DNA from 4 places in the Cytobacillus sp. FSL R7-0696 genome. Region 4 is predicted to be linked to each of the others. Evidence: riboswitches for the same ligand, from Rfam matches in the RefSeq annotation. Region 4 holds a riboswitch; each other region holds the start of a gene.

What was found. Region 4 has a riboswitch for S-adenosylmethionine ahead of MKX29_RS06735 (O-acetylhomoserine aminocarboxypropyltransferase/cysteine synthase family protein). Riboswitches for the same ligand answer to the same signal wherever they lie in the genome.
Positions count from the first base shown of each region.
Region 1: another riboswitch for S-adenosylmethionine. It lies ahead of MKX29_RS20965 (phosphoadenylyl-sulfate reductase); the one in region 4 lies ahead of MKX29_RS06735 (O-acetylhomoserine aminocarboxypropyltransferase/cysteine synthase family protein).
Region 2: another riboswitch for S-adenosylmethionine. It lies ahead of MKX29_RS12855 (iron-containing alcohol dehydrogenase family protein); the one in region 4 lies ahead of MKX29_RS06735 (O-acetylhomoserine aminocarboxypropyltransferase/cysteine synthase family protein).
Region 3: another riboswitch for S-adenosylmethionine. It lies ahead of mtnK (S-methyl-5-thioribose kinase); the one in region 4 lies ahead of MKX29_RS06735 (O-acetylhomoserine aminocarboxypropyltransferase/cysteine synthase family protein).

Region 1 is NZ_JBBOWA010000001.1:4,098,390-4,106,009, reverse strand. It holds gene MKX29_RS20980 (nitrite/sulfite reductase) at 1-742, opposite strand, end outside; gene cysC (adenylyl-sulfate kinase) at 746-1,351, opposite strand; gene sat (sulfate adenylyltransferase) at 1,366-2,511, opposite strand; gene MKX29_RS20965 (phosphoadenylyl-sulfate reductase) at 2,528-3,247, opposite strand; SAM riboswitch class I at 3,412-3,516, opposite strand; gene MKX29_RS20960 (hydroxymethylglutaryl-CoA lyase) at 3,958-4,896, opposite strand; gene MKX29_RS20955 (CaiB/BaiF CoA transferase family protein) at 4,909-6,120, opposite strand; gene MKX29_RS20950 (MmgE/PrpD family protein) at 6,157-7,485, opposite strand; gene MKX29_RS20945 (IclR family transcriptional regulator) at 7,506-7,620, opposite strand, start outside.
Region 2 is NZ_JBBOWA010000001.1:2,507,648-2,515,267, forward strand. It holds gene MKX29_RS12835 (MMPL family transporter) at 1-792, shown strand, start outside; gene MKX29_RS12840 (methionine ABC transporter permease) at 884-1,555, opposite strand; gene MKX29_RS12845 (methionine ABC transporter ATP-binding protein) at 1,530-2,567, opposite strand; gene MKX29_RS12850 (MetQ/NlpA family ABC transporter substrate-binding protein) at 2,607-3,428, opposite strand; gene MKX29_RS12855 (iron-containing alcohol dehydrogenase family protein) at 3,425-4,540, opposite strand; SAM riboswitch class I at 4,632-4,747, opposite strand; gene MKX29_RS12860 (hypothetical protein) at 4,827-5,402, opposite strand; gene MKX29_RS12865 (GNAT family N-acetyltransferase) at 5,614-6,060, shown strand; gene MKX29_RS12870 (hypothetical protein) at 6,180-7,595, shown strand.
Region 3 is NZ_JBBOWA010000001.1:551,537-559,156, forward strand. It holds gene MKX29_RS02830 (ABC transporter permease) at 1-272, opposite strand, end outside; gene MKX29_RS02835 (sugar ABC transporter ATP-binding protein) at 241-1,779, opposite strand; gene MKX29_RS02840 (sugar ABC transporter substrate-binding protein) at 1,854-2,930, opposite strand; gene mtnA (S-methyl-5-thioribose-1-phosphate isomerase) at 2,927-3,979, opposite strand; gene mtnK (S-methyl-5-thioribose kinase) at 3,976-5,160, opposite strand; SAM riboswitch class I at 5,306-5,459, opposite strand; SAM riboswitch class I at 5,662-5,765, shown strand; gene MKX29_RS02855 (2,3-diketo-5-methylthiopentyl-1-phosphate enolase) at 5,864-7,078, shown strand; gene MKX29_RS02860 (2-hydroxy-3-keto-5-methylthiopentenyl-1-phosphate phosphatase) at 7,082-7,620, shown strand, end outside.
Region 4 is NZ_JBBOWA010000001.1:1,279,954-1,287,573, reverse strand. It holds gene MKX29_RS06750 (fumarylacetoacetate hydrolase family protein) at 1-430, opposite strand, end outside; gene MKX29_RS06745 (IclR family transcriptional regulator) at 771-1,523, shown strand; gene MKX29_RS06740 (hypothetical protein) at 1,910-2,308, shown strand; SAM riboswitch class I at 2,396-2,487, shown strand; gene MKX29_RS06735 (O-acetylhomoserine aminocarboxypropyltransferase/cysteine synthase family protein) at 2,776-4,053, shown strand; gene MKX29_RS06730 (DUF1648 domain-containing protein) at 4,374-4,868, shown strand; gene MKX29_RS06725 (Parvovirus coat protein VP1-like protein) at 5,028-5,294, shown strand; gene MKX29_RS06720 (DUF3231 family protein) at 5,424-6,425, shown strand; gene MKX29_RS06715 (MFS transporter) at 6,558-7,620, shown strand, end outside.

The sequences.
Region 1 (7,620 bases), 2.8 Mb from region 4:
CAATCTGTAGCACTTGCTCTTTTTCTACAAATATATCAACCGTTTCTGCCAGAAAAGGCTTAGCAGATAGGCCTCCCCCTACTTTTAAATGAAAGCCTTGTTTTACTTCACCATCGATGTTTTTTTCAGCCGGTGTAAATGAGACACAGTTAATTTCTGCATTAGCGGCGTTGTGTAAGTTTGTACTGATAGACATCTTATATTTTCTTGGTAAATTCGAAAATTCCTCATTAAATTGAAAGTACTCATACACTTCTTTGACAATATCTCTCGTATCAAATAATTCGTTAGGGTCAATGCCTGCGATCGGATTTCCGACTATATTCCTCGTTATATCCCCACATGCACCAGCACTGGAAAGGCCAACACTTTCTAATCTAGTAAAAATATCAGGGATATCCTCAATTGTTAACCAGTGAAATTGAATCGCTTGTCGCGTCGTAATGTCGAAAATCCCGCGACCATAATCTTTGGCAATACCAGCTAGAATTTTCGCTTGTTCCTTCGTTAGTATTCCTGAAGTTACATTCACACGCATCATAAAATAACCTGCTTCTTTCGGCTTTTGCAAATACAAGCCTGCCCATTTAAAAAGATCCCATTGGTCTTTAGGAATAGACGTGAAGCCATTCTTTGCATATTGTGGAATGTCTTCATAAATTTTCAGCCCATCTTTTTCGAGTTTAGCTAATTCGGTTTTGTTTAGTTTTTCATTATTTGACCAATGCTTTGTATAAGCCATTGTCTACAACTCCTTAATGATTTGTTGTTGTTGCAAAAACGTTAGTATTTCCGTTATTGCTTCCTCTACTGATAACCGGTCGGACCTAATAGTTAAATCCGGATGTTTAGGAGGCTCATAAGGTGAATCGATTCCGGTGAAGTTTTTTATTTCACCTCTACGCGCTTTCTCGTATAATTTCTTCGGGTCTCTTTTCTCACATTCTGTTAACGGGCAGTCAATAAATATTTCAAAAAATTCATTGGAGGCAAACTGTTCACGCACACAATCACGGTCAGCTGCGAATGGTGAGATGAATGCCGTAACAACAATTGTTCCACTATCAACAAACAGTTTAGCTACTTCCCCAATACGGCGGATATTTTCTGTCCGGTCTTTTTCAGTAAAGCCTAAGTCTGCATTTAGACCATGTCTGATATTATCACCATCAAGGACATATTCCTTCATACCTTCTTCAAACAATTTGGCTGATAAAGCATTTGCCAAAGTTGATTTTCCAGAACCAGATAACCCAGTAAACCATAATGTACAACTACCATGTTGCTGCTTTAAGCGACGTTCCTCTTTGGAAATGAGCGTATCGTGCCAAGTAAGATTACGGCTCCCCATATAAATCATCCTTTCTAGACGCTTGCATCACTCTTTAAGCCATTAATCAATACATCAATCACTTCTTTACGGCTGAATGTGGAAGGTGGCTGTTCACCCTTGCTTAATAGTTCTCGTACTTTTGTGCCAGATAATATCACTCGATCTTCTTGTTCATGTGGACATGTTTTATTTGAAACCATCCCTTCACAGCGGTGGCAGTAAAAGCTATGTTCAAAAAATAATGGGGTAATTCCAAGTTCTTCTTTAGTAAATTGTTGGAAAATATATTGGGCATCGTATGTACCGTAATAATTCCCAACACCGGCATGATCTCTGCCGACGATAAAATGTGTACAGCCAAAATTTTTTCTGGCTATGGCGTGAAACACTGCTTCTCTAGGGCCTGCGTATCTCATCGCTGCCGGGTAAACACCCAAATGGACACGTTCACGAGGAAAATATTCTTTTAGTAAGATGCGATAACTTTCTAAACGGATATCAGCTGGGATATCATCTGCTTTTGTTTCACCTACTAATGGATTTACAAATAAGCCATCGACCGTCTCAAGCGCAGCTTTTTGAATATACTCATGCGCTCGGTGAATCGGATTACGCGTTTGGAAACCAACAATTGTTTCCCACCCCTTTTCTGCAAACAAAGCTCTTGTATCTTTTGGCTCTAACCAGACATCTGCAAATTCTTTCTTTTCCGTTTTTCTAATGAGGATGATTTCTCCAGCTACATAAATATTGCCTCTTTCAAAAAGTCGTTTGACCCCTGGATGGGCTTTATCTTTTGTACGATAGACCGATTGTGCTTCTGTTTCTAAATCAGGTTCGAACCACTCAGAAACAGTAATTACACCATAGGTAGTATTTTCTAAAACCAAACGGTATTGCTCCCCTTTTTGAAGTTGGGCAGCAATCGTAACATCAACAGGTAATGTGATGGGGATGGACCATATTGTCCCATCGCTTAATCTCATTTCATGAACGACAGATTCATAATCTTCTTTTCCTAGAAAGCCTATTAATGGACTAAATAATCCAACGGCTATTAGCTCTAAATCACTTAGTGCAACTTTGTCAATCTCTATCGACTTTGACACTTTAGAAAAATCAAATTCTGGCTCAAATCTTTGAATTAATGTTCCTCCATGTGGGCTAGGTATGCTCATCTGTTTACTCCTTTTTTTATGAATTAGTATGCAAGCCGCATTCTGTTTTCGTTAAGCCTTGCCAGCGGCCAGCACGGGAATCATCACCGCCACTAGCTGGTTGTGTACAGGGAAAACAACCAATGCTCGGATAATTTGCATCATGTAAGCTGTTATAAGGCAACTGCTTTTCTTTGATATAATCCCACACATCATCTATACGCCAATGAATAAGTGGGCAAATTTTGATATTAGTGAATTTCTCATCACGGTTTAAGAAATTTGTCTGTTTTCTTTCAGGTGATTGCTCGCGCCTAAGTCCAGATATCCAAGCTTTTTTTTCTTGCATTGCTTCTTGTAAAGGCAACACTTTACGTAATTGGCAACATTGATTCGGGTCGCTTTTCCATAATGCTGACCCATATTGTGTGGCTTGTTCATCCAATGTAAGCTTAGGTTTTTTCATCTCAATTTGAAGCGTAGGAAAACGTGATTTTATTTCCTCGATTACTTGGTATGTTTCAGGAAAGTGTAAATCGGTATCAAGAAAAACAATTCTGGCATCACTTTTTATTTGTGCGATGAGGTCAATTAGAACAATAGCTTCAGCACCGAAACTAGAAGCGTACACAATTTCCTCTTCGTCATATGTGCCATAAGCCCACTCTAGAACCTGTTTGGCTCCTTTCGTTGATTGATCAATAGCGAAGGTAGCAGAAATGTCTTTCCAGTTTTTATAAGAGAGCGGTTGATTCATTTAATCCCCCTTTTCCAATAAAAAAAGACGGCATTTCCTCCGTAAAAGGAAATGTCCGCCTTTAGTTGTCTAATCAGCGAATCTTATTATTTTTTTATTTATCACCTTCTTAAATAAAAAACACCTTTTCAAAGAGAAAAGGTGTAGGATGGAAAATTTTTGACACCTTATCTTTCAAAATGAATCAACATTTTGCTGGAATTAGCACCTTGCACTAAGCAGGTTGCCGGGTTTCATCGGGCCAGTCCCTCCACCTCTCTGGATAAGAAAATATTGGATAAGATAAATCCTAACATACTATCAATAAAAGTCAAGACAAAAATCTAATTTTTATGATTTGTCTGAATTATTTAACTGAAACTGATGAATATACATAAAGTTGAGAAAAAGTTTATTTTTTCTGAGAGCGTGTCCCAAATATCCTCATAAAAGAAATAACGTTTTATAAAGGGTGTAACTGCCGTTAAAGATTAGTTAAACATATAGTAAAAAAGATGGTGCGAGCTTCTTTTTTGATGGTCTCAATTGTTCTTTGATACTAAATCGAAAAACAATCATATTAGGAGAATTATATACTGCATTTACAACTAAAAGATTTCCTCCACAAGCTGCCCTAGAAATATTAATTACATAATACTTCTCACTTAGCTAAAAGTAAACTTTCAACCTACCTTCATTCTCTTAAAGTAGGATTAATAAGAATAAAAGCTTTATCCCAACTTTTCTTGTGTTTTTGGAGCCAGATGTAAGTCAGAACATTTACCAGCCTTCAAAATAAAACTATCAGAATATTCAGGATATTTAATTTCTAATTTTTTTCCTAGCTTAATGACTTTATCCAAATCTACACCCGTTGAAATACCCATCTCTTCAAAACCATGAATAAGGTCTTCAGAGGAGATATTTCCAGTGGCGTTTGGTGCATAAGGGCAGCCACCTAGTCCAGCAATCGAGCTATCAAAATCCCGAACACCCATTTCATAGCCTGCTATGGCATTGGCAAAAGCCATCCCTCTCGTATTATGCAAATGCAAGGAGAAGGATAATTCTGGGAATTTATTAGTGAGATGCCCAATAATGCGCTTAACTTTTACTGGATTTGCCATCCCTGTTGTATCAGCTAACGATAACTGATATATTCCCATATCTATATATCTTTTGCAAATCTCTTCAATTCTCACCAAAGGTACATCCCCTTCGTAAGGACATCCAAATATGACAGAAATGCTGCCTGATACACCCATAGAAGCTTCTGCTGCGCGTTTTACTAGCGGTTCAAAACCTTTCATTGCATCGAACGTTTTGCTATTAGCGTTACTGATACTGTGGGAATCTGTTGCTGAAAGCATTAGTTTTACTTTATCTACTTCTGCTTCAATCGCTCTTTCTAATCCTTGTAAATTCGGGACAAGCGCACGTAGTTTTACCCCTTGCTTGCGCTTAATTTTTTGCAGTACTTCAGCAGCGTCCGACAGCTGAGGAATCGCTTTTGGGTGAACAAAAGATGTGACCTCAATTTGCTTGAAACCGCAGTTAATCATTGAATTAATCCATTCGACCTTTTCTTCTGTAGGAATGATTTCTGCCAGACTTTGAAAGCCATCACGGGGGCAAACTTCAGAAATAATGACCTCTTCTTTCAAATTCATGTTTTTCCCTCCTTAGATTACGTTATTTTCTCTTAGGATCTCAATTTCTTCATCATTATAATCAAGAATGCCAGAAAGGATTTCCTCATTGTTCTCTCCCAAATCTGGACCTACATTACGAACAGCCCCAGGTGTCTCAGAGAATTTAGGGATGATACCAGGCATTTTTATTTTTCCTAGACGAGGGTGGTCGACCTCTATGATATTTTGTCGTTCTTTATAGTGAGTGTCTTCGAATATATCTTTAATACTATATATTGGACTAATTGGGACCCCATAATCATCTAGCAGATTCTGCAATTCTTCTCTATTAAATTGTTTCACCCAATCGGCAACAATACCGTTTGTTTCCTCAAATCGGCTAAGGCGGGCGGCATTATTATGATATCGCTCATCTTCAAGCATATCTTCCCTGCCCATTGCAGCTGCTAAACGTTCAAATGTACGATCAGAGCTAGTGACAAGAGACATCCAGTGACCATCTTTTGTTTGAAATGTTCCTGCCGGACTGGAGTGTCCGCTCAAACCTGGCGTACGCTCTTTCACGATTTGCTTTTGATCATATTCCGCAATAAGAAATTCCATCATTCTAAACATAGATTCATATAATCCGATATCAATATATTGTCCTTCCCCTTGTTCTGCTGTATCACGATGATATAGGCCTGTAACCGTTGCAAAAGCAACGTAAATTCCCGTCACATAATCTGTTAATGAAAAAGACGGACTGATGGGAGGTCGATCTGTGTATCCATGTAAATAAGTAAATCCGCTATAGGCAGTCGCTGGTGTACCAAATCCTGCTTTACTGGCATTGGGACCTGTCTGACCATACCCTGTAACCCTTGTCATGATTAAGTTCGGATTCTCTTTCTTTAAATCTTCGTATCCAACCCCCCATTTTTCCAATGTTCCTGGTCTGAAATTTTCTATTACTACATCTGACACTCTAACAAGCTTTCTTAAAATTTCTTTCCCTTCTTCTTTATGCAAATCTAAAGTAAGTGATTTTTTATTTCTTGCTAAAGCTGGCCACCTTAATGGTTCATCCTCACGAAAAGGACCCATGCCTCTTAATGTATCCCCTTTACCGGGAATCTCTACTTTAATAACCTCAGCTCCAAAATCCCCTAGTAATGTAGCGCCAAAAGGTGCCGCAATCATTGTAGACAAATCTAGCACTCTCTTACCAGTTAGAGGGCCATATTTCTGTTTATTTTCCATTACTTTTAACCTCTCTTCTGTCTAAAAAATATACTTTTAGTTCAACTCCAATAAAACAAATATTTTCTCAATATTCGTTTCCGTTTCTAAATGGGTAATAAAATCAATTATTTTATCCTGTTGATTGCTGCTGTAGACGGTAGATGTCAAGGTCTTAAATTTTTCTATTAATTCGCTTTCAGATAGTTTCTTACCCGGCCCGCCCTTTGCAATGTCTACACGTTCGCTATATATATTTCCATATGAATCTATAATTTCCACTCGAGCGGGCATTTGAAGAGGATAATCCTTTTCGAGCTCATCAGAATATTGAACAAACACCTTTTTAGCGAACTCTTTTATCTTTTTATCCTTGTGCAGCTGTTCTATGAAAACAGATTGATTTGCCTTTTGATGATAGAGCTGTACAGCAATAGCAAAAGGAATGCTAAACTTTGATGACAGTATATTTTCATAATCCTGATGTGATAAAGAGGATGCTCTTGCATAGGTATATACGTTTATTTTTTCTATCTGATCTGGACCAAGTTGCTGTTTGTCAATAATAGACTTAACGGCATCAATAGGTGAATGTACATAACGACAAAAAGCATAGGGTTTAAAATAATTGAGTTCAATATCCCAGGGCGCATTCTTACCTCTCTCTAAATCAATCCAATTAAATCCACTGCCGAGAATAGTGGAAAACACAGTTGAAACATTATTTTTCGGCGCCAAATGATTGGTACGGGCAAATATCACACTTTTCATTCCCATTTCAATCGCATGGCCAGCGTAAATATTTCTAATTAATTTACCTTCTAATGCCGATGTCCATAAGGTTGGCAATGAGAAGCTAGCGCTTAGGTTCACACCTTCTTGAAATGTTGCTTTATCTGCTCCATCAATCATGAGCGCAGTTGCTGCAGCCCCCATTACTCCCCATGTTCCATGAGCATGTGCTTCTGGTGATAGAGTAGTCGCTCTACCAAATCTTGAGCAGTATTCATAGCCTTTAATAATTATACTAATCAGTTCTTGTCCAGAAACATTTTTACTCCTCTGCAGCATCGTGAGAATAACAGGAATCACATGGGCCGCAGGGTGGCCTTTACTATATTGGTTTCCTTCATCCATCTCTGTAGCCACACATGCCGTACCATGTACAAGTCCAGTACTATACTTATCTGCATGGAGGGTAGTACCAAGCAGCTGATAGCTACCCGTTCCAGAAAATTGCTTAGCTAATTCGAGCGTATCTTGTTGCTGCATGCCAGCAATCAAAGCTCCTAATGTATCTAGCAAGATCCATTTAGCTGAATCAATTGTTTCTTCATTAAAGTCTGACCAAACTGCATCATATATTGCTGAAGCTTTCTTGATCAATCGGCCTTCTCCTCCTTCTCTTATTCAAAATAGCCTAGGCTATTGCTGATTTGTCTAGCTCCCTCATTTATTTTTGCAATTAATTCCTCCTCATGTTCTGGCGTAAGTCTCTGGATAGGACCTGCAATCGTTAAG
Region 2 (7,620 bases), 1.2 Mb from region 4:
AGTGACTCGAAAGCTTCAGAGAAATTCTTTATTCCAGAGGAAGTGTTAAAAGGAGAGGAATTCCAGCAAGCACTTGATATGTATGTATCAGATAATCAAAAAATGACGACGTTGACGATAGTGTTAGAAGAAAATCCTTATACAAATGAAGCGATGAAGGTAATGGAGGAAGTCAATCGTCAAGTACCGGCAAGCTTGAATGCAACCATTTTACAAGATGCTGAATATGCAATCGGTGGGCAAACACAGCAAAATCTAGATTTACAAAATATTGCTACAGAAGATTTCGCTCGAACGGCAACAATAATGTTAATTGGCATTGGCATTGTTCTAATGGTCATTACCCGTTCTGTTATGCAGCCGTTATATATTATTGCTGCACTTCTATTAGCCTACTATACTTCATTAGGTATTAGTGAATGGATGAGTCAATCTATTCTCGGCGTAGGTGAACTCGCCTGGAATGTGCCGTTTTTTGGCTTTATTATGATTATCGCTCTTGGGGTCGATTATAGTATCTTTCTTATGATGCGTTTTAATGAAGTGGATGGTAATCCAGTAAATGCGATCTTAACGGCAGCGAAAAATATAGGTGGAGTAGTGATATCGGCCGCTATTATTTTAGGAGGAACCTTTGCTGCATTAATCCCTTCAGGTGTTATTACACTGATCGAAGTGGCGCTAGTTGTGATAATTGGGCTAATCATGCTGAGCTTGCTTATGCTACCAATCTTAGTCCCATCATTTTTAGCAATTGGGGAGAAATTAAAGAGAAGAAGAGAAGAGAGATAAAGTTAAGAGGAACAATTTCATCTCCAGTTTTCTTAAGAATTTGCAAGCAGAAATAAGAAAAGAGCCGAACATTCGCTTCGGCTCTTTTGTTTTAATCTTTCTTTAACTTCGCAGCCCAGAAATTCCCTAATGACTGTAATCCTTGTACTAAAATAATCAGTAAAATGACTGTGACATACATCACATCAACTTCATATCTTAAATGTCCATAACGGTAGGCTAAGTCACCAAGTCCTCCGCCGCCAACGAGTCCTGCCATTGCAGTAGCACCAATTAATCCAATTGTTGCAATCGTTAGTCCAAGAACGATTGAAGAGCGAGATTCTCTAACCAGTACATTCCATATAATATGTCTTGTTTTAATTCCCATTGCTTCATAGGCTTCGACAACCCCACGGTCAACCTCAAGTAATGCTGATTCCATTAAGCGTGCAATATATGGAGCAGTATAAATAACAAGTGGGACAATTACGCCTTTTACACCAATCGATGTACCGACAATAAACTTGGTAAACGGTAGAATGAAAAATAATAAGATAATAAAAGGTACGGAACGAATGACGTTAATTACTATGTTGAGCACATTATATACAAATTTATTATCTAGGGCTTTACCTGGTCTAGTCAAAACAAGAAGAATCCCTAATGGTAGCCCGATCAGAATGGAAATAGCGAGAGAGATACCAACCATTTGGAAAGTTTGTATCGTTGATTCCCATAAATCAGCACCCCATGCATCAAGAAATTCGTTGATGGCGTTCATTGAGTGTCACTCCTTCCACATGGACTTGTTTCTCTTGTAAAAATTGTATGGCTTTGTTAATTTCTGCTGTATCGCCTTTAAAATGGACAAGCAACTGTCCGAATGCTTCATCTTTTAATCTTGTAATATTACCAGATAAGATATTAGGGAAAATATCATATTTTTTTGTTACTAATGCAAGTGCAGGATCACCTGATGATTCACCAAAGAAAGATAATGTTGCCACTTGGCCACTTTCACTTAATTCCTCTAATAGATCATCGGGGATATCATGTGAAAATAAGCTATTAACGAATCTTTTTGTTGTACTGTGTTGAGGAGAGGTAAAGATATCCTTCGTTCGCCCCTCTTCAATAATTTCCCCATTTTCCATAACGGCCACACAATCGCAAATCCTTTGGATAACATTCATCTCATGTGTAATAAGGAGAATCGTAATTCCTAATTCTTTATTGATTTTTAAGAGCAAATCAAGAATTGCCTCTGTTGTATCTGGATCTAAGGCGCTTGTTGCTTCATCGCTGAGTAATACTTCTGGTTCATGCGATAATGCACGTGCAATAGCAACCCTTTGCTTTTGGCCACCAGATAACTCAGCTGGATAAGCATTTTGTTTTTCACTTAAACCGACAATCTCTAAATATTTATTAACGCGGCTCTTTACTTCTTTCTTATCTAATCCTGTTAGTTTAAGAGGGATAGCAATATTATCATAAACTGTTGCTGTTTTTAATAAGTTAAACCCTTGAAAAATCATGCCGATATGACTTCTTGCTTCACGGAGTTTTCCTGGTGTCAGCGTGGTTAAATCCACCCCATTAACTTTTACAGAACCACTATCAGGTTTTTCAAGTAAGTTCACACAGCGAATTAATGTACTTTTACCAGCGCCGCTGTATCCGATAACCCCGTAGATTTCGCCTTGATTCACTGATAGTGAGACATCCTTTAATGCATGGATGCTTCCTTGTTTTCCTGTAAAGGTTTTGGTTATATTCTTAAGCTCTATCATGATTTGATGCTCCCTCCGTAACGCTCATTTTTAATCATTTTACCAAGAGACGATAACTGATCCGTCAAATTCCTCTTCAACAAACTTTTCAATTTCTTCACTGCGGTAGATATCAGCTAATTTTTCAAGAATTTCATCATCTTTATTCTCCGTACGGACAGCAGCGTGGTTTACGTAAGGTGAATCTTTAGGCTCGATAAAGATAGCGTCTTTAGAAGGAACAAAACCAGCTTCAATCGCAAAGTTCGTGTTAATAGCTGCAGCGTCAAGCTCTTCTAGCTGACGAGCGATTTGAGCAGAGTCAAGTTCAATAAATTCATAGTTACCATTGTTTTTTTCAATATCACGAACTGTTGAATTAATACCTGTTTCAGGATCTAATTCGATTAATCCAGCTTTTTCAAATAGTAATAGAGCTCGGCCACTATTTGTTGGGTCACTCGGAAGACCGATTTTTGCGCCGTCTTTTAATTCAGCTACATCTTTTACATTGAGTGCATAGATGCCCATCGGGAATGACACGGTATCAAAAGATTTAACTAAATCTAAATTTCTATCTTCTTTAAATGCATTAAAATAAGGCTCTGTTTGAAAAATGTTTAAGTCAATCTCTTTTTCAGCTAATGCAACATTTGGCATCACATAATCAGTAAATACTTGTGGTTTAATATTGATATCTTCTTCTTTAGCTAATTCAATTACTTTTTCTAAGATTTGCTCATGTGGACCTGCAGTGACACCAATGACTAATTCTTCATCGTCATATAACCCTTCTGTAGAGTTGCTGGCTTCATCACTACCACATGCAGCTAAGCCTGTTAAAGATAATAAGAATGTTCCAGTTAATAACCATTTTTTCATGATGTTTGAACTCCTTTTTGTTCATTTTGTTTCTCTAATAATCGAAGTGCTTGTAAAACAGATTGTTCACTTATCTCGTTTTTCATAAAGTGAATCGATTCAGTTGGACGTATCGCCTTTTTCACAATTGTTTTCATTAATTGCTCGTCATTCACATCTATATTTAGAGTAGAGAGACTACTTGGCAATTGCCAGCTCTCATAAAACGGGAGAAGGTAATCAACTTCCGTCCATTTTTCTTCAATGGCCAATTGACCAAGAATCCCGTAAGCGACTAATTCCCCATGAAGGAAATCTTTGGCTGCATTCGCTACGGTTAGTCCATTGTGAAGCGAATGGGCACCAGCGATTCGTCCTGCCTTTTCGCCGAATCCACCGACCATACCCCCAGTCATGATAATCGTTTCAATCACTCGAATAAGTGCTGGTGAGGTTTCGTTTTTTGCTACTGATTGTAGTGCTGCTTCACCATCATTAAGCAATGTATCTCGGCAAATTTTGGCTGAAAATTGCGAAACTTGTTTAGGTACAGGTAGTGTTTTTTCATGGTAAAGACTTTCAATTAGAGCTTCAGCTTCATAAAATTTGGCTAATGTATCCCCAATTCCTGCTTTTAAATAAGTAATAGGCGCTTTAGCAATAATTTCCGGTTCAATCAATACGAGGGTTGTCGCAATAGGAAACTCGGTATAATGAGTAAAGCTGCCTTCTTCATTATAATAAACACTTAAAGGTGTCCATGCGGCACAGGTAGCTGCGATTGTCGGTATAAGAATGGATTGAACAGATGCTTCAATCGCAACTGCTTTTGTTATATCTAATGCTGTCCCACCACCAATACCAATTACGCCATTAGCACCATCATTTGTTAATAATTCTTGGATGTCATGGACCTTTTTTAAGGTAGTGTGACCATCTATGTAATGAAGGTGAATGTTGTTATCTATTACTTCCTTGGGCAAGTAGGGCTGCACGGCTTGCCAAGCTTTTTTACCGGTTATGATATGGTATTTGGAAACAGAAATATCTTTAAGTAGGTCGGGGAGTTCTGTTAGAATGCCTGAACCTAATAAATAATATCCTGGAGCCCCTTTTACGATTGTTGCAGTCATTTCTTCTCCTCGTTTCTCTTTTGATGTAATTATAAAAACAAAAATGCCTCTCATCATGAGAGGCATAAATATACTAGAATAGTAGTAACCTCTCTCATATATCAAAATACCAAATAGTATTTTGCAGGATTTAGCACCTGTTCATATGGGTATATGAATGGTTGCCGGGCGTCGCAGGGCCAGTCCCTCAGCCGCTCTTTATAAGAGAAAATGCTTTATTAAATTATATTCATAATATTATCTATTACATGAAAAGTCAATAACATAATTGAAATTAATCTTTAAACTAGTGATGGTGTTCTACTTGTGGGGTGTTTTCTTCAATCGGATGAATTGAGTTCTTCGCTTCTTGATGAATTCCCGATGCGCAGATAATGGCGATGCTTAATAGGAATGTTAGATAGAAGGGCACAGGTCGATTTTTCAATGCTTCCTTTAATGAATGTTTTTTGTGCATGAGAAGCATCATGGCAAAAATACTAATTAAATAAATCAGATCCATGCTAATGATCATAAATGTAACTTCGCTTGGTACTAACATAATACCTAGCATTGCCCCCATCATACTTCCCATGAGACTTGACGCTTGAGCTTCAACGAGTCCGTTTGTTTTAAACGGTAGTCCTATAAAAATGGCAATGACAGCGCTAATGAGAATAGATAATACAGTTGCTTTAGCCATTTCTGGTAACCACACAGATATAATCAAACCGATTGTTAAGCTACTCGTCATACCAACCACCATGGGAATACATTTAGAATATTGGGTAGCTATTTCTTTGTTTTTTCTAACGGCACTAATAAAGAAAAAGAAACTGTAGCCGACAACTAAAAAAAGACTGAACAAAGCAAGCATATTCAAATTACCCTCCTTTAGATGCTCATAAAATATCTCGATGCCTCCTTTCATATATATTTTGTATCGTAGTGATTATGTCAGTGCAATGGTAAGAAACTTTTTATACTGTTCATTCGTAAATAGGTAAAGCAATATTTTTCAAACTAAAAAAAGTGGTAGTCTTAGTTTATAAGTTTTCATTCAGAACAGTTTGACAAAAAAAAGGAGTTTTTACATGGGGGAAGAAATAAAGATTAGACCGATACATATAAATGATGCAAGAGATATTCATGAAATGCATAGGCAAGATGCTATTATCGAACAGACAATGGCCTTATCATCGGGGAGATTAAAAGATATTGAAGATTATATTGAAGGACTTACAAAAGAAGACCATGTATTTGTTGCAGAATATAACGGTCATGTTCGAGGGGTAGCTTCCTTAGAAGAGAGAAGTGGAAAGTTGAGATATAGCGGTAATGTGTCCATCTCTATTAATGAAGAAGTACAAGGAAGAGGGATTGGTAAGACGCTTCTTGAGCGAATAGTAAAGCTTGCCGATGAAGAGTTAGGGCTCATCAGATTAGAGTTAGATGTATGTGCAGATAATATAAGGGCGTTGGCGTTATATGAAATGTTTAACGAGGCTTTGTCTAGCTCCGGACGCCCTGCGCTTTTCTAATTTTATAGATGTCATTATTATGGGAAGAATTAAAGAGAACCTTTAAATAGAAACGATCTAATGTTAAAATTTCACTTCCTGCACGTTAATTAAATCATAACTAAAGGAGAACAGCTGCTTTGAATCACTTAATAATGGAACAACTAAAAACCTATTTTAAAGGAATCAACCCAGATGATTTAGTTATGGAGCAGATGGAATTTGAAGAAAATGTGTATGATATCCTGTTGGAAGATTGGGGAGAGTCAATTGGCTCGGTTCGTATGGATGAATTAGGTGTGGCAGAGTTTTTCATTTATACGGATGAACTAGATGAAATTCCAGGGGAAATGAGTAAGTTTGATATGATCATGCAAGCAGAGCATTTTATAGAAAGGTTCTATGATTCGACTTTCAGACATGGGTTATATTTGTCAGCATATATTGACTTAGGTGAATATCATATGATTTTATATAATCGCAAAGATGAGCGATTGAATAAGGAACTCCCTCATTCTGGAATTAGTTTTACAATGCTTAGTAATGGGGTTTTAAGTGCAGTCGAAAGAGAAAGCATGGATTTTGAACTTGTCTATCCAAAAACACTGATTACGAATGAAGAAGCAAAGCGGATTTATTTAAATCATTTAAGGATTCTACCTGTTATTGCAAAGTATGATAAAGACATATTTGTTAATGGTGATGATGAGTATCACTATGTTTATCAGTTGGAGGATTTTATTCTTGGTGTTCACACAAATGGGGGGGTGCTTACCTCGGATTCGTTTGGTGTAGGCAAAACGCTGGTGACATCCTTACCCCATTTAGCCGAATTTATAGATATTTATACTTTGGCGGGAATGACGGAAGACCATATGCTTGTAGCTGAAGCAAAAAAGAAAAGTGGTAGACTAGAGGTGTGGAGTAAGTTACCTAAAGAATCCTTACGGGTGAGTGAGGAAGATTTATTAGATGATGAATTAGACATCCCTGGTGCGATAAAATTTGTATTCAATGCGGATGGAAGACTGCTTAAATTAATGGGCTTAGATGATTCTGAAACGTTTGCTTCTAGACCTGTTAATTCGAAAGTGGCGCTTTTAACTGCTACATCAGTGTTACAAGCAGTTTGTGATAACCCTCATGATTATTTTAAACTGCAACAATTAGACGATCATGTTATAAGTCAAAAACCCGCAAACGGCATATACGATTTTACGTTTATTCGACAAGAAAGAGGCGTTCAAGTAGCTGATGCTTTTGTTCATATTCAAATAGACGATACAGGTTTGGTGAAGTATGTAGATGTAGATAGTGATGTCCTCCAAGATTTCTCACATGTATCATTTGTCGCAAGCCTTACATTTAAAGTTGCAACAGAAATGATTAAGGAAAAGCTTTTTATGGAATTAAGCTGGGGAAAGAATATAGAGAAGCATCAATACACATTAACATATTTACCGACCTATCCACTTACTACAGGTCATATTAAGATGATTGATATGACTACAGGGGAACCGTGGGTTATTGACACAAGTTGTATGGATCAATATTGAGAAAATTCAGCACTTTTTTTGCTTT
Region 3 (7,620 bases), 730 kb from region 4:
CATAGAGGTAAATCATACCAAACCATCAATGAAGCAGTAAAAACAGTTGCTAATGACATCGTGGAGCCAACAGATAAATCAAAGCCGTCAACTACTAATGTAAATGTGACCCCGAGCGCGAGCACAGTGACAATCGAAATGGAACGTAATATATCTGAAAAATTATCATAGGTTAAAAAGAATGGGCTCACACTTGTAAAATAGAAAATAATAAGAATAAGTAAAGTAATTGCCCCGTATTTAAATAGAAATGCGATCAATTGGTCCTTCATGATTGACTTCCTTTCCACCACTTGCATATAACAGAATCTTTTCTTGCGTTGCCTCTTTTTGCGCAAACTCTTTCACGATTTTGCCATCATACATCACTAATACTCTATGGCAAACTGTTAATAATTCTTGGATTTCACTACTAAAATACAAAATGGCCTTGCCTTCCTTTGCAAGCTGTTGAATTAGTTTAAGAATTTCTCTTTTCGCACCGATGTCCACACCCTTAGTAGGCTCATCAAATAAATAAACCTTCGCTTCACTTGATAACCACTTACCGATAACGATCTTTTGCTGATTTCCCCCACTTAAATGATTCACCTCTACGTCCACATCATTTGCTTTCACCTGCAAAGTTGAAATTACTTCTTCAGTCGCTTTTCTCTCAGCCTTTCTGTTAATAATTCCCCCTTTTACGTACTTTTTTAGCTGTGGGAATGTTACATTCTTCGATATCGTTTCATTAATGAATAGACCTTCTTTCCGCCTTTCTTCAGGAATATGAGTGATACCACAAGCAATAGCTGTTTTTGGATGCTTCACTTGTATCTTCTTACCAGAGACTCTGATTTCTCCTGACGCGGCTGGTGTATTTCCAAATATTGTTTTTGCTAGTTCCGTCTTTCCCGCACCTACTAATCCTGCAATTCCTACAACTTCACCTTCATATACATTTAAACTAATATTTTGTAACTTTCCTAGATTGAGATTCTTAAGTGCTAAAACCTCTTCCCCTCGTTTATAACTGTGCAGAACGTTTCTTTCCTCATGCCATACTTCTCCAAGCATTTGTTCAATCACCATTTCCTGCGTTATCTGAGCAATTGGTACGGTTGAAATCCGACATCCGTCTCTCATAACCGTTACCACATCTGCAATGGCGAATACTTCAGGTAATCGATGTGTAATAAAAATACAACCAATTCCTTTTACTCTCAGTTGCCTAATTACATGAAATAGTTTCTCTGCTTCTCTATGTGATAATGGAGCGGTTGGCTCATCAAAAATAATGACTTTAGTCGTTTGAACTAACGCCCGAGCTATGAGAACCAATTGCTTTTTAGCAAGACTTAGCTTTGAAGCTGCTTGGTTTAGATCAATATCATTCACATCGAGTAATGTTAATGGTTCCTGCGCCTGACGATGTAGATCCTTACGAGAGAAGTACCACCCTTTCTCTTGTGAAAAGCAATCAAGCATAATATTTTCTGCTACAGTAAGCTGTGGAACAATGGCTGTATCAACCTCCTGATAAACGCAAAATATTCCTTTTTCTTTCGCGTCACTAGGGTGTTGAAAAGTTGCTTTTTCGTGGTTAATCAAAATTTCTCCTTGGTCTTGTCTATATACCCCAGAGAGAATCTTCATTAATGTACTTTTCCCAGCTCCATTTGCTCCAAGCAAGGCATGTATTTCTCCTTTATGAACCACTAACTCCCCGTTCTTTAATGCCGTAACTTTTCCAAAACTTTTACTCATCTTTTTCATTTCCAAAACAACTTCACTCATTTAAAGGAGACCCCCTCCATAGATAGGAAAACCGACTCTCTAAAAGTCGGTTGACTAGCTACAAACCATTTCATTCAATTGCCCTCAAGTGCTTTTAGTTCTTCCGTATAGCCTTGTTCACTTTCTCCCCAACCATCAATATATTCATGCAGTTCATTTGTTGTAATGGCCTCATCAGGTAATTGACTTTTCTCTACAAAAACAGGATCAAGGATAACTTTTTCTTTTGGAGAATCACCATTTAATTTTTGGTACAAATATCGAACTTGAATACGACCAATATCTTTTGGATCAACGGCAGCTGTCGCTTCCCATGAACTGTTTTCTTTTTGTATCAGTTGCAGATCCTCGTCACTCATATCAATCCCGTAGACTTTAATATCTTCTCTTCCTGCCTGCTCTAGCGCTCTGACAGCTCCTTTAGCAAACTCATCCCACGCTGCCCAAACTGCTGTTATTTCACCTTCATTTGGATATTGTTTTAGGATTGCTTCCATTTGTGCTTGAGTATCTAATGCTGTATTGTCGGTGGCAGCACCAAATGCTGCTACTTCCTTAATATCTGTATTCTCTTTTAAAAATTGTTCGTAAGCTACTTGTCTTCTTTCCATCGGGGCAAATCCAGCTACCCAAATCTTAACAATATTCGCTTTTCCTCCTGCATCTGCAGCAAGCTTGGTTAATGTCAACTTCGCCATTTCTTCATCGCCTTGTTGAAGTACAGTTACATCTTTCACTGCAATATCAGCATCAAAGACCACTACAGGTATATTTTGCGCAGCCGCTTTTTCTACTCCTTGCGTTAACGCTTCCTTCGTTCCATGATCAATTAATATTCCATCAAATTTTTGATTAATCGCTGCATCTAAATTGGAAGCCATTTTTGCTAAGTCACCTTCAGAAGTAAATACTTGAACGGTTCCACCAAACTTTTCTACCTGTTCTTTTACCCCTTCAATATATTGTGCAGAAAAAGTTCCTAAATTAATTTGCATGATTAGTGCGATTTTTTTATTAGCTAACGGATGTACACTATTCTCTTTAGTTGATGCAGTTGCTTCACTACTTGAATTGCTTCCTTTTGGCTGGCAGCCTGCCAAGATTAAAATAGAAATAATAAGAAACGCTAATAGTATACGATTGTTCTTCATGCCCTAACTCCCTCTTCTGCTTTATTCAATTGTGCCAATTTGTTTCGATCAGCTTCAAAAATACCTTTTTCAGTAATGATTGCAGTGATTAAATTAGCAGTTGTCACATCAAACGCCGGATTAAACACTTTCGTTCCTTCTGGTGTGATTTGGTTTGGTCCTAGATGAGTCACCTCTTCTGGCAACCTCTCCTCAATCGGAATATCTGCCCCTGATGCAATAGAAAAGTCAAATGTTGACAATGGCGCAGCTACATAGAAAGGAATTTGAAAGTAGTTTGCTAAAATAGCTAGTTGCCATGTACCGATTTTATTCGCTGTATCTCCATTGCTGGCAATACGATCTGCCCCGACTATAATCGCTTCAATCCCCTTTGTTGCTATTGTATGAGCAGCCATATTATCAGTAATGACCGTTACATCCACATTGGACTGTTGAAGTTCCCAAGCAGTTAGGCGCGCTCCCTGAAGAACCGGTCTCGTTTCACAAGCATATACTTGAAAGTCAACACCCTTTTCCTTACCTAAATGAAACGGCGCTAGCGCTGTACCATATTTTCCCGTAGCAATCGTCCCCGCATTGCAAATCGTTAATACCTTATTCCTTCCATTCAATAGACTTAGTGCATTTTCGCCAATTTGCCGACAAATCTCCTCGTCTTCTTGATGTATTTGCTTTGCTTCTTGCTCCAAACTGATAATTGTCTCCTCTGTTGAATACAACGTTTCTATTACTTTCATCATTCGATCCAAAGCCCAGAACAAATTAACAGCTGTAGGTCTTGAACCCGCTAGATAAAGATAATCTTCATGAATTCTAAGATGGAAAGTTTCGATGTCGACACCTTCGTATTTTTTTGCAGCAATCGCTAAACCATAAGCAGCAGTTATTCCAATAGCTGGCGCCCCTCTCACTCTCAACTGAATAATTGCCTCAAAGACATCTTCAATGGTTTCGAGTTCTACCCATCTTGTTTGATGGGGTAATAAGGTTTGATCAAGAATTTTCAATCTACCATCTTGCCATTCAATTGGTGTTGGTATACTCATGATGTATACGCCTCCAGTTCCTTAAGAAGTTGCGAGATTGTTCCTATGTTTTTGCGATTAATAATCAAGGATGAACCTAATTGAATCGTTGCCTTTTTCACATATAATCTAATTGAACTATCTTCTATTCCATCAAGATCCTTCACATGAGACAATCCGATTGTTCTCCGAATTAATTCACATCCCACTACTCCGATAGCATCTTTAAATACTTTAGCTAGAAAAGATTCTAGAGCGCCTGGTACTTTCGTAAAAGGATGAACAACAGAATTTTCCCAAGCTTCTGAAAAATAATGAGAAAACACATCCCATACTTCTTCAATCTGTTGACGAATAACGATTCTATCGTTTCCGTTTCGTACAAGTACTTGGAAAATAAGATGGGCAATATATTGACCGACATCAAATCCAATCGGACCATAAAAGCCGAACTCAGGATCAATCACCTTCGTCTCACTCTTACTCGCAAATATACTCCCTGTATGTAGGTCACCATGTAGTAAGCTCTCTGCTTCTGTGAGAAAAGCATATTTTATTTTGGCTACTTCAAGCTTCAACTTGTCATTAGCCCATAGTTGCTGAACCACTTCAGCCAACTCAGCTTCAAAATCATTCGTTTCCACATCAAAAAATGGATCGGTGAATACTAAATCCTCAGTGATTTTACATAGTTCCGGATTTGAAAATTTAGCGACCAATTTCTTTTTCTCAAACGGATGAAGAGCAAAATCTGAAGTTGAAAACAATGTCTTTGCCAGGTACTCCCCAATATGAGCTGATAACTTCGGATAATGATCCCCTTGAATCAATCCGTCTCTTACAATTGTCAGATGGGAAAGATCCTCCATCACAGTTAATGCTAGCTCTTCATCTGTTGCTAGTACTGCTGGGAGGAGGTGAGGAACGAATTCACCATGCTTCTTAAGGACTTCTGCCTCCAGTTTTGCTCTTTTAAGTGTTAGTGGCCAGCTTTCTCCGACTACTTTTGCATAAGGGAGTGCTTGCTTAATAATTACACTTTTACGATTAGAAGTAATACGGTAAACATAATTCAAATTACCATCACCAATCTCTTCCACCGTTATTTTTTCATCCGGTAAAAACAGCTTTAAACTCTTCACGTATTCACACGCAGATTCCTCTGTCAAAGCGCGGTAACCTATATTTTCTAAAACAGCCATATCTCTTCCCCCTTATTTCTTTATTATCTGTGGCACAAAACAGGGGTGACTACATGAAGAGATGTAGTCGGACCTGCTTTGTCACTACAGAAACAAAAATGCCCCTTTCCAGTACAGAAAGAGGCATTCGTCATGACGATTTTGCCTCTCATCTTTCAGAATAACTTCTGAATGGAATTAGCACCGTGCCTTACATTAGGCGCAGAAATTCTCTAGCTGCGCCTCGTTTCACAACGATATTACGGTCGGTTGCTGGGTTTCATCGGGCCATATTTCCCTCCACCTGCTCTTGATAAGAGTATAAAAGATTCATTTTTTGAAATATCTTGAGCAAATACTAGCACCGATTATAAAAAAGTGTCAATCTTTTTTTAAAAAACTTTTCATCTTTTTAAAGATAAAGGAATTTTGTCATATAACGTAAAAAATTCTCTGTTGACAGATAAAACACCTGGTGACATAATACAATTGTGCAAAAATTTAAAACGATAATCATAAATTTTCTTATCAAGAGCAGGCGGAGGGACGAGCCCGATGAAGCCCGGCAACCGATTCTAAATGAACACGGTGCTAATTCTTGCAGCAATCATGCTGACAGATAAGGAGAAGGTTCTATCACTGCGAACTAACCCTCTTCTTATTGATTAAGAAGAGGGTTTTTTATTGTCAATGTAAATTCGAAATCATCAGGGAGGGTTCTCATATGGGAGATGTAATTGCAACTTATCAAGTATACGCAAGACCCGGTTCATTAGAGAAAAAAGCAGAGGATATCGCTTTAGGATTAACGATAGGCTCGTGGACAGCGTTACCATTACTTGAGCAAGAACAATTACTAAAACATAAAGGCAGAGTCACTGCACTACAAGAGTTTTATGATGATGAACATCCCAATCGATTCGGTGAAGTAAGGTGCGAAATTAGTATCGCCTACCCTACATATAATTTCACATTTGATATTCCAGCAATCTTAACAACCGTATTTGGAAAGTTATCTCTAGATGGTGAGGTAAAATTATTAAACCTAGAATTTGATAATGAGGATCTTTCTCGTTTTCCAGGACCAAAATTCGGTATAAAAAATATAAGATCGAAACTAAATACTCAAGACCGCCCATTACTTATGAGTATATTTAAAGGCATCATCGGCAGGGATATTCACTTCTTAAGAGAACAGTTAAGAGACCAGGCTATGGGAGGCGTTGATATTGTAAAAGATGATGAAATTCTTTTTGATGTCAACATCTCTTTTGAAGACAGAATTATCGCAGGTAAAGAAATACTAGATGAAGTCTATGAAAAGACTGGAAAAAGGACACATTATGCAGTCAATTTATCTGGGAGAACAATGGATTTAGTAGATAAAGCAAAACATGCGACCGAATTAGGGGCGGATGCATTATTATTCAATGTTCACACTTACGGTCTAGATATGCTCCAAACACTAGCTGAAAACAGTGAAGTGCAGTTACCTATCATGGCACATCCTGCATATAGTGGGGCCTATACTTCTTCAAACTTCTATGGTGTGGCTCCTGACTTATTACTCGGTAATCTTACTCGCTTAGCAGGCGCAGATTTCTCTTTATTTCCTTCTCCATATGGTTCTGTTGCCATGGAAAAAGAAAAAACCTTAGCTATCGCTAGACAGTTAACCGAAGAAAATGGCTTGAATCAGGCATTCCCGGTCCCCTCAGCAGGCATTCATCCAGGTTTAGTTCCGTTGCTTTATCATGATTTTGGCAATGATTGTATCATTAATGCGGGCGGAGGGGTCCATGGTCATCCTGAAGGAGCAGCAGCTGGCGTGAGAGCCTTTAGGCAAGCCATTGACCACGTCATACAACAAAATACTCATCGTGTAACAAAAGCGCAAGAATTGGAAGCAGCATTAACAAAATGGGGAGGTACGTCGTAAAAGATGACAAAACCAATGATTTTTTGTGATTTTGATGGAACAATTACGAATAACGATAACATTGTAAAGATTATGGAGCATTTCGGTCCTATTAAGGCAAAACAGATCAAGGAAGATATTTTAGCTCAAAATATCTCTATCCAAGAGGGTGTTAAAAATCTCTTCTCACTTTTACCAACAAGTAAAAAAGAAGAGATTATCCATTTTGTATTAAATAGTGCAGAAATTCGTGAAGGATTTTCAGCTTTTGTTAGATATACACACGAAAACGATATCCCTCTTTATATTGTTAGTGGTGGAATTGACTTTTTTTTAGAACCAGTACTTGAACCTTATGGGCCATTTACGAAAGTATTTTGCAATCAGGCAAGCTTTGCTTTAGAAACGATAGATATTCACTATCCACACCAGTGTGATGAACTATGTTCTTCACAAGGTTGCGGCTGTTGTAAACCAACCATTATTAGAAAACACTCATCTCCAGAACACTTTAATATTCTTATTGGCGATTCGATTACAGACTTTGAAGCAGCCAAAATAGC
Region 4 (7,620 bases):
TATCATCTTGTGGTCCAATAACTGTGTTAGCAAATTTAGCAAATACTACTGGGTGAGGCGGTAATTCTCTTCCCATTTCAGCAATATGTTCACGGTAGTTATGACCCACACAAATGATTTTTCCGGGTTTTGTTACAGGTGCTTCGATTTTTACATCTTCAAATGCATGTACAAGTGGATGTTTGAACGATTCACGATTATTTAATGCATAATCAACCATTTCCTTTGCGATGGAAAGGCTTTCATTTCCCCCTTGTAGGAAACCTTCCATTTGTGCTGGAATGTACGCTTCAGCAATTAACTCAGAACGTAGTTTACCTTCTGCTTCAAGAAAAGCTTGGTAAGCAAAGTTTAAGTCTACTACTTCATTTCCTTCTGTAACTGCTCCGATACGTGTGTTGTTATTGTGAGTGAAAGTAACTAATTTCATATTCAAACTCCTTTATGAAAAGTTTTTTTGTCTTGGAATTGCGTGATCAAAGAGTAAAACGCTTTGTGTGGAAGTGTTAGGCATAAAACCTTTTATTAATGAGCGTTTATTAGACTCTTTCTTCATCGGTTATTTAAATTCCATTAATAGTGAACGATGTTATCTATTAATGATAAATTTATAGTATCCTAATTTTCAGATAAACTCAAGTGAATTTGTTGTGGTTTTTTAAACTTTTTGAAAAATAAATCCTTTCGAAAGGATGCAAAACATGGATGAAATCAGAAAACATAGTGTTTTTCTGATATACTAAAAAAAATATAAAATAGGGGTTTTTTACATGAAAAATCAAAAACAAGCTACGATCCAATCGATTCAAGTCGGTATGAGAATTATTGACCTTTTAGTTGCTAGTGGAGAACCATTGAGGTTATCTGATATACAAGAAAAAACAGGAATTACGAAAAGTAATCTATATAAATACTTGAACACTTTTACGGAATTAGACATTCTATACAAGGATAAACATAATGGACAATATCAACTTGGAAGTAAATTAATTGAATATGGGGTGGCAGCTATAGGGCAGGAAGATGTGATTTCACGTGTTCTACCTTATTTAAAGGATTTAAGTCAGCAACTAGACAATACATGCCTATTAACTACGTGGACATATAATGGTCCAATTATCTCGAAAATATGGAACCCGGGACATGCCTATAATATTGGGGCGCAGTTAGGCTCACTTTTACCACCGCTATCATCGACTGGGAAAATATTCGAGAGCTTCCTTGATTCAGCTACAACTAAAGATTGGGTTAAGGTTATGGGGAAAGAAGGAAAAGGGAATGTGGGAGAAGAAATCAACCGCGTAAGGCAGGAACGGATTGCCTTTGCTAATGAGCCCTTGATTCCTACTGTATCTTCTGTGTCTATACCAATCTTTAATTATAATCAAGAATTATTAAGTGCGATAACAGTAGTTGGTTTCTCAGAGTCGATTCCAAAAGACCCCTCTGCAGATAAAAGTCAATCTATTATAAAAGTAGGAAAAGAAATCTCTGCACAATTTGGCTATCGAGCAAAGGGCTGAATGATTAAATCCTACTCTATATGAGGCGGTTGCATCAAAGGGAAAGTTGTTTACCACAGCTAAAAGAGATTTAGTTTATGATCTACGTAAAGAGCAAAACGAAGCTAAAAAGAAGCAAATCGAATGATGAACCGGGTAAAAGGGCGAAACAAAGCATACATAATAGCTGGGTATACATCTAGTAATGGCTCACCTTTCATCCAAATGCGTAAAAGTTGAAGGGGAAATTATTGTATGACCCTTATATCTAATCCACTTGTTTTAATTTAGACTAAAACTACACACCACGCGACCCCTTAATTGAAAATAGTTTGATGTGATTTTATTGAATATTTAAAAGAGAAGGTCTATAATTTTATACAAATAGTAAAGGTGGTGCTCTAATAGTGAACAATAAGGATATGTCCAATCATGTATTTTTTGATATATTAGCAGAGAAAATTAAAAGAGATAGTCATGAAGAGTACAATCGATTTGTTAATTATGTAAACGCATTAGCTGAGGATAAAGGGTGGAAGGAATTACAAGAAGAGGTTGTTCATTTACAAGCTTTTCTTTCGTATTTAGATGATAAGTTGGCCATCATCGATGATTATGAAGATATTATGAATATGAAAGCAACTTTGCTTGATATGATTGTTAACGATTTACATGATACGTCTGTTTATCTTTTAGTGGAGGCTCTTATGTATAATAAAGAGCTGAATTATTTGCAATCCTTTGTATCTCCAGTTGAATATTGGGTGTCGGTAATAAAGGCGAAAGAAAGACTTTACGCTGCATAAAAGATTCATTATAAAAAGCTGTTGACAGCGCTGGATGATAAGGTTATTCTGATTAATAATTAATGAATCTTAAAATTTAAAAAATTCAATTTATCCAGAGAGGTGGAGGGACTGGCCCTTTGAAGCCTCAGCAACCGACCAAAACTAGGTAACGGTGCTAATTCCAAGATAGATAAGTTGAGGATATGGCGATATATCGTGAGTTCCTCTTCTTTTAGCAAGAGGGGCTTTATTTATGCCGATTAGACGACTAAAGGCGGCTTTCGATAGAAGAGTACAATCTCTTTTTATTGAAAGTGGTCTTTTTTCTGCTCTTGAAAAAAGGTGGTGGACATAAAAAATGATGTTTCAAATTCAATTTATGAAAAAACAACCATTGTGCTGGCATACTCAAAAGCTCATCACTGATAGATTGTTTCCGAGTCGAGTTTGTTTATTATAAATGAAATGTGAGAGGAGAATGAAAAATGAATCATCGCCAATTTGATACAATAGCGCTTCATGGGGGGCAAGTGCCAGATCCTGTTACAAAGGCGAGAGCTGTTCCAATATACATGACTTCATCCTATGTGTTTGAAGATACCGATCATGCAGCAAGCTTATTTCAGATGCAAGAGCCTGGCTTTATTTATTCAAGGAATGCAAATCCAACCAATGCAGTGTTTGAGGAGAGAATGGCACAGTTAGAGGGTGGCGTAGCCTCATTTGCTGTTTCATCTGGGCAAGCAGCGATTTCCATTGCCCTTTTAACACTTGCAAGAGCAGGCGATGAGATAGTTTCTACACAGGCTCTTTATGGTGGCACCTACCATTTATTCGCAGAAACGTTTAGTACATTCGGCATCAATGTTCATTTTGTTGATGGGACGGACTTTACATCTTTAGAAGGAAAAATTAATAAAAGGACAAAGGCGATTTTTACAGAGACAATTGGCAACCCGAATATGGAGGTAGCACATTTAGAAAAGTTAAGTGAGATAGCGAAACGTCATGGTCTACCATTAGTAGTAGATAATACATTCACTACGCCATTTTTACTAAAACCGCTTGCATTTGGTGCGGATATAGTCGTTCATTCAGCAACTAAATTCATTGGTGGTCATGGGACGGCAATTGGTGGGGTGATTGTAGATGGAGGAAGATTCGAATGGAGTAACGAAAGATTTCCTTCCTTTAATGAGAAAAAGCCTGCTATTGGTAATCGCAGCTATGTTGAAATTTCTAGGGAAAAAGCGTTTATTCTTAAAGCAAGATTTGAACTTGGCCATGACTTAGGGGCAACGCTGTCTGCCTTCAATAGCTGGTTATTTATTCAAGGTTTGGAATCATTAAGTGTCAGAGTAGAAAAGCAAGTCGCTAATGCACAAGTTTTGGCTAAGAGGCTAGGAGAGTTACCTCATATTTCTAGGGTGAACTACCCTGGGTTAGAAAGCCATCCGCAATATCATCTCGGAAAGAAGTATTTTCCGAGTGGGGCAGGTGCAATCTTTACATTTGGCATCAAAGGGGGAATCAGTACAGCTAAAAGGTTTATCAACTCACTAAAGCTGGTATCACATTTAGCAAATGTTGGTGACGCGAAAACGCTCATTATTCATCCAGCGAGTACAACTCATGCTCGTCTTTCACCAGGGCAACAAGCGGAGGCGGGTGTGAGTCCCGAAATGATCCGCCTTTCTGTTGGCTTAGAGGATCCTGTAGATGTGATGGCTGATATCACGCAAGCGTTAAAACAATGTACGTAGGTTTATTACGATTTGCATTATAAAGGGTGAAAAGAGTGAAGTTAACCTGCCTATAAAAGAACCATTCTTCCTTCCTTTACCATATAATTTGTTGATCGCATGTCACAGGCGATTCACCTTATGTTTTTCTTAAAGAAAAAGACATCAACACTGATATCTTACCATTGCGACGCCCCTGTTTCCTTTCCTGAAAAAGGGAGATAGAGCCATCGCGTAATTCCCTGTATGAACTAGTTGCCTTTGATTATCTAATGAATGAAACTTTTTCATTTTTCCTTCGTATGTATTGGAAAGACGAACGGAAAGAGGAGGAATGGGGTATGGATAGACCAGTACTTAAATTGCCTCGTACAAAATGGGAATGGGGATGCGACATACTTGGTCTTATTGTATTCATTGGGTCGATTATATTCTTAGTTGTTTCTTGGTCAGCTATACCTGAACAAGTACCGGGCCATTACAATGCTTCAGGGGAAGTTGATCGGTGGGGTTCTAAATATGAATTATTTATCTTACCAATTATCGGCGTGTTTTTATGGTTCATGATGGGGATATTTGAACGGCTTCCTCATATTCATAATTACCCTGCACGCATCAATGAATCAAATGCAGCCGCATTTTACTTAACCAGTAGAAAAATGCTAAATGTCACAAAGAATATTTGCCTCGCATTATTCGGCTTTATACTTATTCAATCCATTAGAGTAGCATTAGGATGGGCGGACTCTTTAGGTATTTGGTTTTTGCCCGTGTTTTTACTTGCCACGATAGTTCCAATTATATTTGCTTTGATTAAGTTTAGTCGAATTCAATAATTGCCAACTTATCCTTTGTCGATAGGTTGGCTTTTTTTATGTGATTTGACCAATAAGCACTGAAATAAATTGATAAAAAGATTCCCCTATTAGGTAAGGTCACAGGCGAAATGGACTTACTGTTTGTACTATATATAAAAGGATAAGAAGGTGAAAATAGTGAACAGGTTTAATAAAAAAGGTTTTTGTTTGCCTGGAGGTTATCGGTATTGTGGCCCGGGTTGTAGCGGTCCAGGCAAGCCCATCAATTATGTGGATTCTTGTTGTCAGAAACATGATGCCTGCATTGATCGATATGGCCATTGTTATCAATGTGATCAAATGTTAATTGATTGTGTCAATCGAAAGAAGTATGCATCCAGGCATGAAGGAGCGACAGCTAGAGTAATTGATGCAGCTATGCGTTTTCGTATGCTTTGGGGATAATTTAGAAAGCTGGAGGTAAGGGAACGACTATCCCTGTCCTCTAGCTTTTTTGATATAAAGGGAATATTTAGTAGGAGAATAGCAAAACTTAGTCACAAGAATGGTTATTTTATAAAAGTAGGTGACAGAATGGTCAATCGAAGTAAAATGACATCTACAGAAATTGGTGCACTGTGGATTACTTATCAAAAGAAGACAATGATATTAAGGGTTTTAGAACATTTTATAGAAGTGTCCGAGGATAAAAAAGCGAAAAAGCTTATGCAAGGTTTATGGTCTGAGTTAGAGCCAAATGTCCACCGTATTGAACAGATATTTAAAGATGAAGGTGCTGTTATACCTCAAGGCTTTACTAATGCCGATGTGAACTTAAAAGCGCCTAAACTTTTTGGAGGAGAGGGATTTGATATTCTCTTGTGTATGGTTTTAAAGGAAATCAGCATGGGACTATACACCCTTCATATAGCAACGTCCTATCGAAATGATATCATTGATTTATATCGTGAAATGACAAATGTAACGCAGAAATATTATCAAAAGTTCTTAAATTATGCGGTGGATGAGGGATATTACCCATTACCTAATTTTATTAATGTCCCTACAACGGTCGACTTTGTTTCAGATATGAATTATACCAAAGGTTATCGCCTGTTTGGTGAAAAAAGAGATATTAATACGATTGAGTTTAGTTACTTATACCAGTCCATTCAAACGAATACAGTTGGCATGATGCTTATGACCGGATTTGCTCAAACGGCAGTTCATACAGATGTGAAAGACTATTTTATTAAAGGGAAAGAGCTCAGCAAGGATATTTTGGAGGGGACATATGACATCCTAATTAAGGATGATATTAGGGTGCCGACAATTCATGGGTTTACGCTTTCTAAGTCTAACATTCCACCGTTTTCTGATAAATTAATGATGTATTTAACCTTTTTGTTAAGTAATTTCGGTCTCGGTAGTCAGGGATTTGGTGCAGGTTTTAGCTTAAGAGATGACATCAACATCAAATTAGGTTTATTTGTAAAAGATATCATGTTTTTTATTAGAGAAAATACAAAAATCATGATCGAAAATGGGTGGTTAGAGGAGCCACCAAGAATGAGTGTGAATAATTTGAGAGAATAAAAATCGATTGGAAAGTTTGTTTCATAATGAAGCACTTTCCTTTTTTTTTTTTGAAATAAAGATTGCGATTATTCATATATTAGATTAACATCAAATTAGATGATTATCTAATTGTTTGAGGAGGGGACGAGAATGATCTCCATATTAAAAGAAGAGAAAGACTATGCGCGCTTATTCTTTGCGGGTGTTCTCAATGGAATAGGTGACCGATTTAGTCAAGTTGCGTTATTAGCTTTGTTATTGCAAGTAACAGGATCTGGCCTTGCTGTTGGCCTTGCTTTAGCGATAAGGGTCATTCCATTTCTGTTCTTTGGCCCATTAGGAGGGATGATGGCAGACCGTTTTTCGCGGAGAAAAATATTAGTCTGTACGGATTTAGGACGGATCCTGTTTGCTTTGTCGTTTGTGTTTGTAAATGATGTTTCATCTGTCTGGGTCGTTTATTTGTCGAGTTTTTTCTTAGCAGCAGGTGAAGCCATTTATGCACCAACAAGAAAATCTGCCATTCCGTTGATGGTTAAGGAAAAAAATATGATAAAAGTTAATGGCCTTGAACAAGTAATGGTAGGCGTTGTTCTTATTGGAGGGTCGTTTTCAGGTGGAGTGGTCACTTCTTTATTCGGTGCTAATTTTACCTTTTTTGTCAATGGTGCTTCCTTTTTAATTGCTGCTGTTTTGTTAGCTAAATTGCGCGTTCTTGATAGAGAAGGAACTGAGGAATCAATGTCCAAAAATAAGAAGAAAGGTTCATTCTTCATCGTTAAAGATGTTATTTTTCATTCGAGTTTATTATTAATCATTTTGCTATCAGAACTGTTAATTCCTCTATTTAATGGCATTGATAATGTGTTATTAAGTGTATATGCAGTTCAAGAATTTCAATTAGGAGATGTTGGTGTCGGTATATTCTATGGTTCATTAGGAATTGGTTTAATGCTAAGCTTTCCTGTAGCGGAGAAATTGAAAAATCATCTAATGAGAATCGCCCTCATTGCACTGATGTTCGAAGGATTTTGCATTATCTTATTAAGCCAGTCACAACAAGTGTGGATGGCCATTGTTTTTTTAATAACGGCCGCGTTTTTCTCTGGATTATGTAACACCTGCTTTGATACGATGCTAATGAGAGAGACACCTAAAGATAAGAGTGGACTTATATTTGGTCTATTTACAACGATTTCTAATACAATGATAG